Regions from separate parts of the Cupriavidus sp. GW821-FHT02F09 genome, predicted to be linked through region 2. Evidence: predicted binding sites of a transcription regulator. Region 2 holds the regulator's gene; the other holds the start of a gene.
What was found. The regulator LexA, encoded in region 2, represses DNA repair genes until DNA is damaged. The targets are predictions, from matches to a motif close to ACTGTATNNNNATACAGT.
Positions count from the first base shown of each region.

Region 1 (4,407 bases), on a different contig from region 2:
AGGGCGCCCACGAGATAGCCTGCATAGTTGGCGGATGCGGCCAGCGAGCCGGCACTGACGCTCAGCAGGCCGTCGCGCACCATCAGCGGATACATGCCGGTAAATGCAAAGCGCCCGAAGCCCATGCCCACCGCCAGCACCAGCGCGGCGGCCAGTGAGGGCATCCATGGCGCCATGGTCTTGCCGAAGGATTGCGGCGCGGCTGTGACGGTCCGGATCCTAGCCATGCTGCAGCTCCTGGAGAAACGCCGCATATGCCGACGTGGCAAAACCCGAACGGCGCACCAGCAAGGTGTGCGCGACTCGCACGGGCACGGTTTGCAGGCTTGCGGCATCGGGGTGCAGCGCCAGCAGCGACCTCGGCAGGATGGCCACGGCCGAGCCCGCCGTCACGCAGGCGAGGATCGCGTGGTAAGACGCCAGTTCCAGCACGTTCAGCGCCAGCCGTGGGCCTTCGCCGCTGGCGAGCCAGTCCTCGGCACACAGGCGGTACGTGCAGCCGCGCGAGAACGTGGCCAGGCTGCGCAGCTTGATGTCCTGCGGCGTGCGCACTGGCGGATGGCTGTGCGGCAGCACCAGCAGCAGTTCTTCAGAGAACAGGAACGTGCCTTCCAGGCCGGGGCCGAGTACGTCCATGTCTAGCGTGTCCGGCGCGCCCTCGGAGGGATGGGCCACCACGGCGCAGTCGATGCGATGCGCCAGCAGTGCGTCGATCAAGGCTTGCGTGGTGCCGGTCTGGATCTCGATCCGCACGTCCGGCCATTTGCCGTGATAGCGCGCCAGCGGGCGGGGCAGCCGGCTGGCGGCCGAGCTTTCCATGCTGCCCACGCGCAGCGTGCCCGAGGGCGCATCGCTGCGCATGGATTGGCGGGCCTCTTCGGCCAGCGCCAGCAGCCGCTCGGTATAGCCCAGGAAGCGCTGTCCTTGCGGCGTCAGGGTCATGCGCTTGCTGTCGCGCAGGAACAGGGCGACGCCGAGCTCCTCTTCGAGCTGCTTGACGCGCGTGGTGACATTCGACTGCACGCGGTCCAGGGTCTTGGCCGCCCGCGTGATGCTTTCTTCAAGCGCAACGGCTCGGAAAATCTCAAGTTCGGCCAGGTCCACGGCAATCCTTTGATTGAAATAGGTTCTTAAAAAGAGAACAAATTTCAATTAACTATCATAGATAGGGAATGATAAGTCAAGAAAGCCATGATGGCAGCGGGGTGAGGCGAAGCGGGAAGCATATTCCGGCGAGCAATGCCCCGGCCCTCCGTGTACCCAAGGCGCGGGACTAATGCGGATCCTGGTATTGCGAGGGTTGGGGTTGCGCGGGTTGCTGCTGCGAATGCCGTTGCGCCGGTGCTGGCCGCGCCAGGAGCGCACGGATCGACGCAAGGTAGCGGTCGCCAACCTCCCGGCTGGCCCGGTTCGACTGGGCGCGCAGGGTGCGGCGGGCCGGTGGCGTGATGTTCAGGCTGCGGCAGATCGTTGACAGGTAGGGCTTGCGGTCTCCCGCCAGCCGCTGTGCCGCGGCTTGTACCGCCGCGTCGCCTACGCGTTCGCGCAACCAGGCCAGGACCTGCCTGTCGTATTCGTTCTGTACCCGGACCAAGTGTTCCATGATCGGCTCCCGTAGATACTGTTCATCCATACAGTTACTGTGAATATATACAGTAATCTGGTTTTTTCAAGGATGAATGCCGAGGACCAGATACGGGCCACCGTCCAGGGGGCTACAGGACCATGCAGGCGGCAGCGCTGGCGCCGGCGCGTTGCGCCAGGCAGGCGGGCCCGGCGGGCGGCATTTCCAGGTGGCAGCGCTGGCTCACAGGCAGGTTATCTTCCGGGGGCTTGCCGGCTGGGGGCGCGTCATGCCGCGGCGGGTGGTTGTCGCGCAGGGCCGGATGGTGCTTTTCCACCCAGCGCGCCGCTCTCCAGAGCGCGAAGATGCAGGCAACCGCATAACTGCAGTAGATGAGGATCAGCATAAGCACCTTGCTTCGCGCCCGCTTGGGGGCGAGTAGTTCAAGAAAGTGCGAGTATGCGCAAGATCACTCTCGATGCGGTATCACTCGATTGGGGGGAGCCCGGTGGTTGCGCGGGCCGTAAGGCCAGGCGGGTGGCCGATCTGGCGGAAATGCCGCAGTGGGAAGAGAGACAATTGTTTGCAGTTCAGGCCTGATCTTCGCCTGGCGTATCGGCGCGGTACTCAAGCAGGTCGCCCGGTTGGCATTTCAGCGCCTCGCAGATTTTCTCCAGCGTATCGAAACGGATGCCCTTGACCTTGCCGGATTTCAGCAAGGAGAGATTGGGCTCGGTGATGCCGATGTACTGGGCGAGCTCGCGCGATTTCATCTTGCGCTCAGCAAGCAGGACGTCAAGCCGGACGAGGATAGTCATAGGGTCAGGGTGCCTCAAACGCAAACGCAAACTCAAACAAAGCTCTCATTCTCCAGCGCGACGCGCGCGGCCTCGACCATCGCCCAGGCGATGGCCAGCAGCAAGCCGCCCAGCAAGCCCAGCATCACGTCGCCGAAGGTGATGATCACCACCATGTAGGGGCCGTTGGCAACCGTGCTGGCCAGGGTCATGGCCAGCAGTGTCTTGGTGAGCGGAACCACCAAGCTGAACGCCGTCACCACCAGCGCCACGCGGCGCAGGCGCACGCCCGTCTCCAGGGTAAGGACCGCGCCGCCCGCCAGGGCCGCGAATAGCCTGTGCGCTTGCATCAGTCCACTGACCAGCAAAGCCGTGGCCACGCTCGTGATGGCCAACCCGAGCAGCCGGTACGGCATCGACACCAGCAACTGCCCGCCTGGCGCAGGCCCGGCCAGGAACGCGCGCAGGTTCCGGTCCAGCTCCGCATCGGGGAGCAAGAACCAGAAGGCGAACAGGGCCGCCGTCACCACGACGGCGCAGCACAGTGTCAGCCACTGCATGCGGCGCGCGATGACGCTAACGCGCGTTAGCGCGCCATCAGCGGGCAAGGGAAGGGAAAGGGGGGTCGGCATGCCGGTCTCCTGAAGGGATTGCGCATGGCAAAAATTACTGTAAAACAGCAATGTGTTATCGTTTTACAGTAATTTATATTCGTCGGAGATTAAATTATATGCGTTTTATAGCCTTCCCTGGCCGCCTCTTTCCCATCGCGCCTGCTGCCATGTTGGTGCTTTTGTCGGTTGTGCCTGCGCATGCCGCAGCCGAGGAACTTGCCGCCAACTATTGGTACGTCGGCGGCGACCTCAATATTGCCCGCGACAAAGTCAGTACGAGCACGCCCGGCTGGGCGGGCGGATCGTCCAACAACGTTGGACTTGGCTTGCGGGGCGGCTATCAGTTTTCGCCCTATGTGTCGGTCGAAGGCTCGCTAGCCAGCCTTGGCCGTGTCGTGGCCAAAAATGGCAACGCCAACGACAAATTCGACGTGAACGCCTTGTCCGTCAACGTAGTGGGCCACCTGCCCCTGACCGAGCGTTTTTCGCTGCTGGGCATTGCCGGGGTCAACTATATGCATGGCCGGCGCTCGGGCGATCTCGAATCGGGCAACAAGTCGCAGGGGCTCATCAGCCTGGGGGTGGGCGCGTCCTATGCGGTCACGCAGAACTGGCGCTTGCGGATGCAGTACATGAATTACGGCAAGCTCAGTTGGAAGGGCAACGATGCTTCGGTCAAGAGCCAGGCCGTATCACTTGGCGTGGACTACCTGTTCCGCTGAGGCAGGCGCACGGGCCCGCGGCGCTACCAATACTTCAACACTTCAATACTTCAATACTTCAATGGCTATGACCATCAGGACAATCGCAGGCGTTGCATGGACCGCCGCAAGCTGCGCGCTGGCCGGCTGTGCGCCAACGCAGCTTTCCAGCCCGGCCGCATCGGCGGTCAGGATCACCCACAACGAGCCTGCCGCGGGATGCACCTATCTTGGCGACGTGACCGGCAGCCAGGGCGATTTTGTGCGGGGCGCCATCACGGCCAATGCGGATCTGGAAACCGGTGCACGCAACGACATCAAGAACAAGGCGGCGGCAATGGGCGGCAATCTGGTGTACCTGCTCACCCAGCGCGCAGGGCAGACCGGCGGCAAGGATCGCCTGGAGCAAACCAATGTGACCCTGTCGGGCAACGTGTATCGCTGCGCGTCCCCAGGCGCGCGCTAGCGCGCCGAACAGGGATCAGGCCAGCTTCTGCTTGAGGATGTCCTGCGCGGATACCGGCTGGCGGCCCCGCTTGCGCCGGTAGTTGCCGTCCGCGTCCATTTCCCAGGTGTCGCGGTTGTCCTTCAGGTAGACCTTCAGCCCCTCATCGATCACGCGATCCTTGAGGGCTTTGTCCAGCACGGGGAAGCACACCTCGATGCGCCGGAAGAAGTCGCGGTCCATCCAGTCGGCGCTCGATAGCCGCACGTCTTCGGCCTTGTCGTTG
Region 1 is NZ_JBWKVH010000010.1:187,845-192,251, reverse strand. It holds gene AC07XB_RS14530 (YbfB/YjiJ family MFS transporter) at 1-227, opposite strand, end outside; gene AC07XB_RS14525 (LysR substrate-binding domain-containing protein) at 220-1,104, opposite strand; gene AC07XB_RS14520 (CppA family protein) at 1,274-1,603, opposite strand; gene AC07XB_RS14515 (hypothetical protein) at 1,716-1,970, opposite strand; gene AC07XB_RS14510 (helix-turn-helix domain-containing protein) at 2,155-2,382, opposite strand; gene AC07XB_RS14505 (hypothetical protein) at 2,415-2,993, opposite strand; gene AC07XB_RS14500 (porin family protein) at 3,143-3,697, shown strand; gene AC07XB_RS14495 (DUF4156 domain-containing protein) at 3,765-4,142, shown strand; gene ppk1 (polyphosphate kinase 1) at 4,158-4,407, opposite strand, start outside.
Region 1: the regulator LexA is predicted to act here: its motif matches at 1,640-1,657, upstream of AC07XB_RS14520 (CppA family protein).

Region 2 (4,407 bases):
ATGCGAACCATCGCCATTCCGGCGTCGCGCCTCTAGGGGGCTGGCAATTCAGGATGTGAATCGGAGCCGCCTGGGGCATCCGTCAAAAAAAAAGACCGCCGGCGGGATAGCAGGGCGGTCTACGGGAAGTCTCGTCGGGGTCAAGCAACGAGTAATTGAAATATGCCAAACTACACGCCTGCTTGCTATCCGCCGTCGGTGGGGGGCACGCTGCCTCTCTTGCCGAACATGAGCACAGAAGCGCCCCCATTGGGAGTGAGAAGGGGACATGAATGAGAAAAGCAGCAGCAAGTACTGCCGGATATGGCGAGAACGCGGCCGCATTGGTGCAGCAGTACGAGAGCCTCCAGTTCGACGATATCCACCGAGACGTACTGCACCTATTTCCACGTGAGCTCAGCAATATTCTGGATATCGGAGCAGGGTCAGGCCGCGATGCGGCCGCGCTCGCCCGCTTGGGACATCGGGTTGTGGCCGTGGAACCCACGGGCGAATTGCGTCGAGAGGGGCAACGCATTCACGCGGCATTGCCGATCGAGTGGGTGGATGATTCACTGCCACACCTGTCGGCGATGCGATCCAGGCGAGAGCATTTTGAGCTGATACTCCTGACTGCAGTATGGATGCATCTGGATGCCACCGAACGACCCATTGCGATGAACTCGATCGCGGAGCTGCTAGCGCCGGGCGCCACGATCATCATGTCGCTCCGCCACGGACCTATTCCCCGAGGTCGAAGGATGTTCGACGTTTCTGCCGATGAGACGCTGGCGCTTGGCCGAGCGGTTGGCTTGACCGAAAGCTACTGCGGGCAGCGTAAGGATACGCAGGGCCGGGACTCGATTTCCTGGAGCGTGATTGCCTTGCAGATGGCATGGCCGAGCGGTCCCGGGATGTCCGAAATGCTCATGCCCGGATCCGGGCGAGGCTTTGGGAGATAGCCATGGTTCAAAAATTATTCCACGAACTGCCAGTGGATGAGCGCGAGGGTTTCGAGTCGGCTTGCGCACTGCATGGATTTGTACGAGAGGACTTCGATGTGGCTGCGGAGGAAGGCACTCCGTTGAGCGGCGGGCCGAATCGTATCTTGCGGGAGGTCATCGTCGCCCGTGTAGCCGGCGGCGAGGCTCGGCGCTATCCTGGCGGAGCTGGGGCCGCATGGACGGTGGCATTCGAGCAAGACCTGGAGCGGGATGTCTTCGGCTTTCCTCTTGCCGATTAATTGAGCCGTCGGGCGCGCCCCCCGAACTCGCGAGCCCTCGTCGATGACCCCAAGGCTGGCAGTCCGGCACCAAAGCCCAGCTGGAGGGGCAGAGGCCACTCTCGCGCGTGGGCAGCAATAATCCACCGCTGTGGGCCACAGCAAGAGGGGGAAGAAGGGATCTTGGCGCGCGCGAGTGCAGAAAACGAAAACGGCGCCAAGGGCGCCGTGGGAAAATTTCGCTTTCCGTGGGAAAGTTCGTATCGTGAAACGACTAGGTAAAGCGTAAGCCGTTGATACTAATAAGAATTCTGGGGTGGCTGATGGGACTCGAACCCACGACGACAGGAATCACAATCCTGGACTCTACCAACTGAGCTACAGCCACCGTCGATGTCGTTCTGCTTGGTGCCGAACGACGAAGAACAAGATCATACAATGCCAAAAGCCGGATGGCTAGTACTCTGCACAAATTTTTTTAGTGCCACCTGTTTAACCGGCCAGCTTGGAGGATTCCTCCAGCTCGAGCATTCGGCAGATAGCGGCCATGCTGCCAACCATGGTGCGTCGTTGCGCGCCCTGGTAGATGCGCACGCCTTTTGATTGGCGAAAGGGCACGGGCTTGACGGGGCGACGGGCGGAGAGGCGGTTGGCTGGCAGCATGGCTACACCTGGTGACTTGCAACAACAGTTAGCGGTACCCGCTACGCGGGTGCGTTGGCACAATCGGGTGTCGGCTTGTACGGGGATCGCCCGCCTCAGCCGCACTCGTCAGAAGGCGCCGGGGCGGATGAGGCCGACAGCGATGCCTTCTAGTGAGAACTCTTCGCGGCCGGCTTGCACGATGATGCTGGGGAAGTCGGGGTTCTCGGCGATCAGCTCGATGGTGTCGCCGCGGCGGTTGAGGCGTTTGACGGTGACGTCGTCGCCCAGGCGGGCGACGACGATCTTGCCGTTGGCGGCTTCGCTGGCGCGCTTGACGGCGAGCAGGTCGCCATCGAGGATGCCGGCGTCGCGCATGCTGAGACCACGCACCCGGAGGAGGTAGTCGGGCTGCACGTCGAACACCGATGCGTCGACCTGGTATTGGCGGTCGATGTGTTCGGCGGCAAGGATCGGGCTGCCGGCTGCGACGCGCCCGACCAATGGCAGGGTTAGCTGCATGACGCCAGCCATAGGCAGGGAGAACTGGTCGGGTAGCTCGGAGTCGCTACGGGAGACCTTGAGGCGAATGCCGCGGGAGGCGCCGGGGGTGAGCTCGATCACGCCTTTGCGGGCCAGGGCACGTAAATGTTCCTCGGCTGCATTGGGTGAGGAGAAGCCAAACTTGGCGGCGATCTCTGCGCGCGTGGGCGGAAAGCCCGTGTGCTGGAGGCTGCTGCGGATCAAGTCGAAAATCTGCTGCTGTCGCGGTGTCAGGGTCGCCATGGTCGCCGGTGTTTGAAAGCACTGTATGTTTAAACAGTATGCTGTGATTTTATACAGTATCGAGTGAAGTGCAAGCGGAATTTTTGGGAGTTTGCGCATTGACAGGTGCGTCCCGCGGGTCTTGGCGCGTGCCGTGGCGAGTGGGCGGAGGGTTACAATCCGCGGCACCTGAAGCGTCTTGCGTTGCGCACTGTTCAACTTTTCTGGGGCTCCCGAGCTCATTTCCGCCATGTCTCTCCTGCCTCGTGTCGTCGTGCTCGCTACCGGCGGCACCATTGCCGGTTCTTCTTCCAACCCAGCCAGCAGCGCGAAGTACCAGGCGGCGACGGTGCCGGTGACGGCGCTGCTCGATGCGGTGCCGGCGCTGGGCACGGTGGCGCGGATCGAAGCCGAGCAGGTTGCGCAGGTAGATAGCAAGGACATGTCGTTCGCGCTCTGGTCCAGGCTGGTGGAGCGCGTGGCGTTCTGGTCTGCGCAGCCCGATGTGTCGGGCATCGTCATTACGCACGGCACCGATACCCTGGAGGAGACGGCCATGCTGCTGCACCTGGCCTGCGTGGGTGGGGTGCCAGTTGTGCTGACGGCTGCGATGCGACCGTCGACCTCGTTGTCGGCGGATGGCCCGTTGAACCTGCTGGATGCGGTGCGCGTAGCGGCGGATGCTGGCGCGACGGCAAAGGGCGTGCTGCTGGTGATCAATCAGGAGATTCACGCGGGGCGCGACGTGATGAAGGCGCACACATCGGCGGTGAATGCGTTTGTGTCGCCGGTATCCGGGCCGATTGGTTTTGTTCAGGACAACCTCGTGCGCTTTGTGCGCACCCCCGGGCGCTTGCCGGCCAAGGCCTGGCCGGTCCCTTGCGTATGGCCGCAGGTCGAGATCGTGGCTAGCTATGCGGAGCCGGGGCGGATCGTGGTGGATGCCTTGGCGCAGGCGGGCGTGTCGGGCCTGGTCGTGGCTGCTGCTGGCAACGGGTCGGTTCACCAGGCGCTGGTGGAGGCGCTAACGGATGCTGCCGGCGCCGGCGTGGCAGTGGTGCGCAGTTCGCGCACAGGGGCGGGGCATGTGGCGATTCCAGCGCCTCCCCGGCCGGCGTCGGGCGTTTTTGTTTCGGCCGGCGACCTCAATCCTTATAAGGCGCGTGTGCTCCTGGCGCTGGCTCTGGCTGGGGAGCCAGGACTGGCAAAGGATCCGGCGGCGCTGCAGGCGCTATTCACCGAAAACTGAGGCGGCTTGCTCCGGATGGCAAAAGCACGCTATACTTTAAGGCTATTCAACCTTGCTGCACCGGACATGGCGCTCGGGCAGCTTATCCAAAAGGAGCGTCAATGCGTCATTACGAAATCGTATTTATCGTCCATCCGGACCAGAGCGAACAAGTCCCGGCCATGATCGAGCGTTACAAGACGCTGGTCACGTCCCAGGAAGGCCAGATCCACCGCGTGGAAGACTGGGGTCGCCGTCAGATGGCCTACATGATCCAGAAGCTGGCCAAGGCTCACTACGTTTGCCTGAACATCGAATGCGGCAAGGAAACCCTGGCTGAACTCGAACACGCGTTCAAGTTCAACGATGCAGTGCTGCGCCACCTCATCGTTCAGACCAAGAAGGCTGAAACCGCACCGTCCCCGATGATGAAGGAAGTGCAGCGCGAAGAAGCTCGCAAGGCCGCGCAACAGACCAGCGAAGTCCAGGCCGCCTAAGTGCGGACTGTTGTGGTTGCCGCCGGCGTTGATCGCCGCGGCGGCAAGTGCGGGCATCGGTGCGGGAGAGTGCG
Region 2 is NZ_JBWKVH010000083.1:4,723-9,129, reverse strand. It holds gene AC07XB_RS38500 (class I SAM-dependent methyltransferase) at 273-941, shown strand; gene AC07XB_RS38495 (hypothetical protein) at 944-1,222, shown strand; tRNA gene AC07XB_RS38490 (tRNA-His) at 1,514-1,589, opposite strand; gene AC07XB_RS38485 (hypothetical protein) at 1,694-1,864, opposite strand; gene lexA (transcriptional repressor LexA) at 1,973-2,629, opposite strand; gene AC07XB_RS38475 (asparaginase) at 2,859-3,857, shown strand; gene rpsF (30S ribosomal protein S6) at 3,959-4,333, shown strand.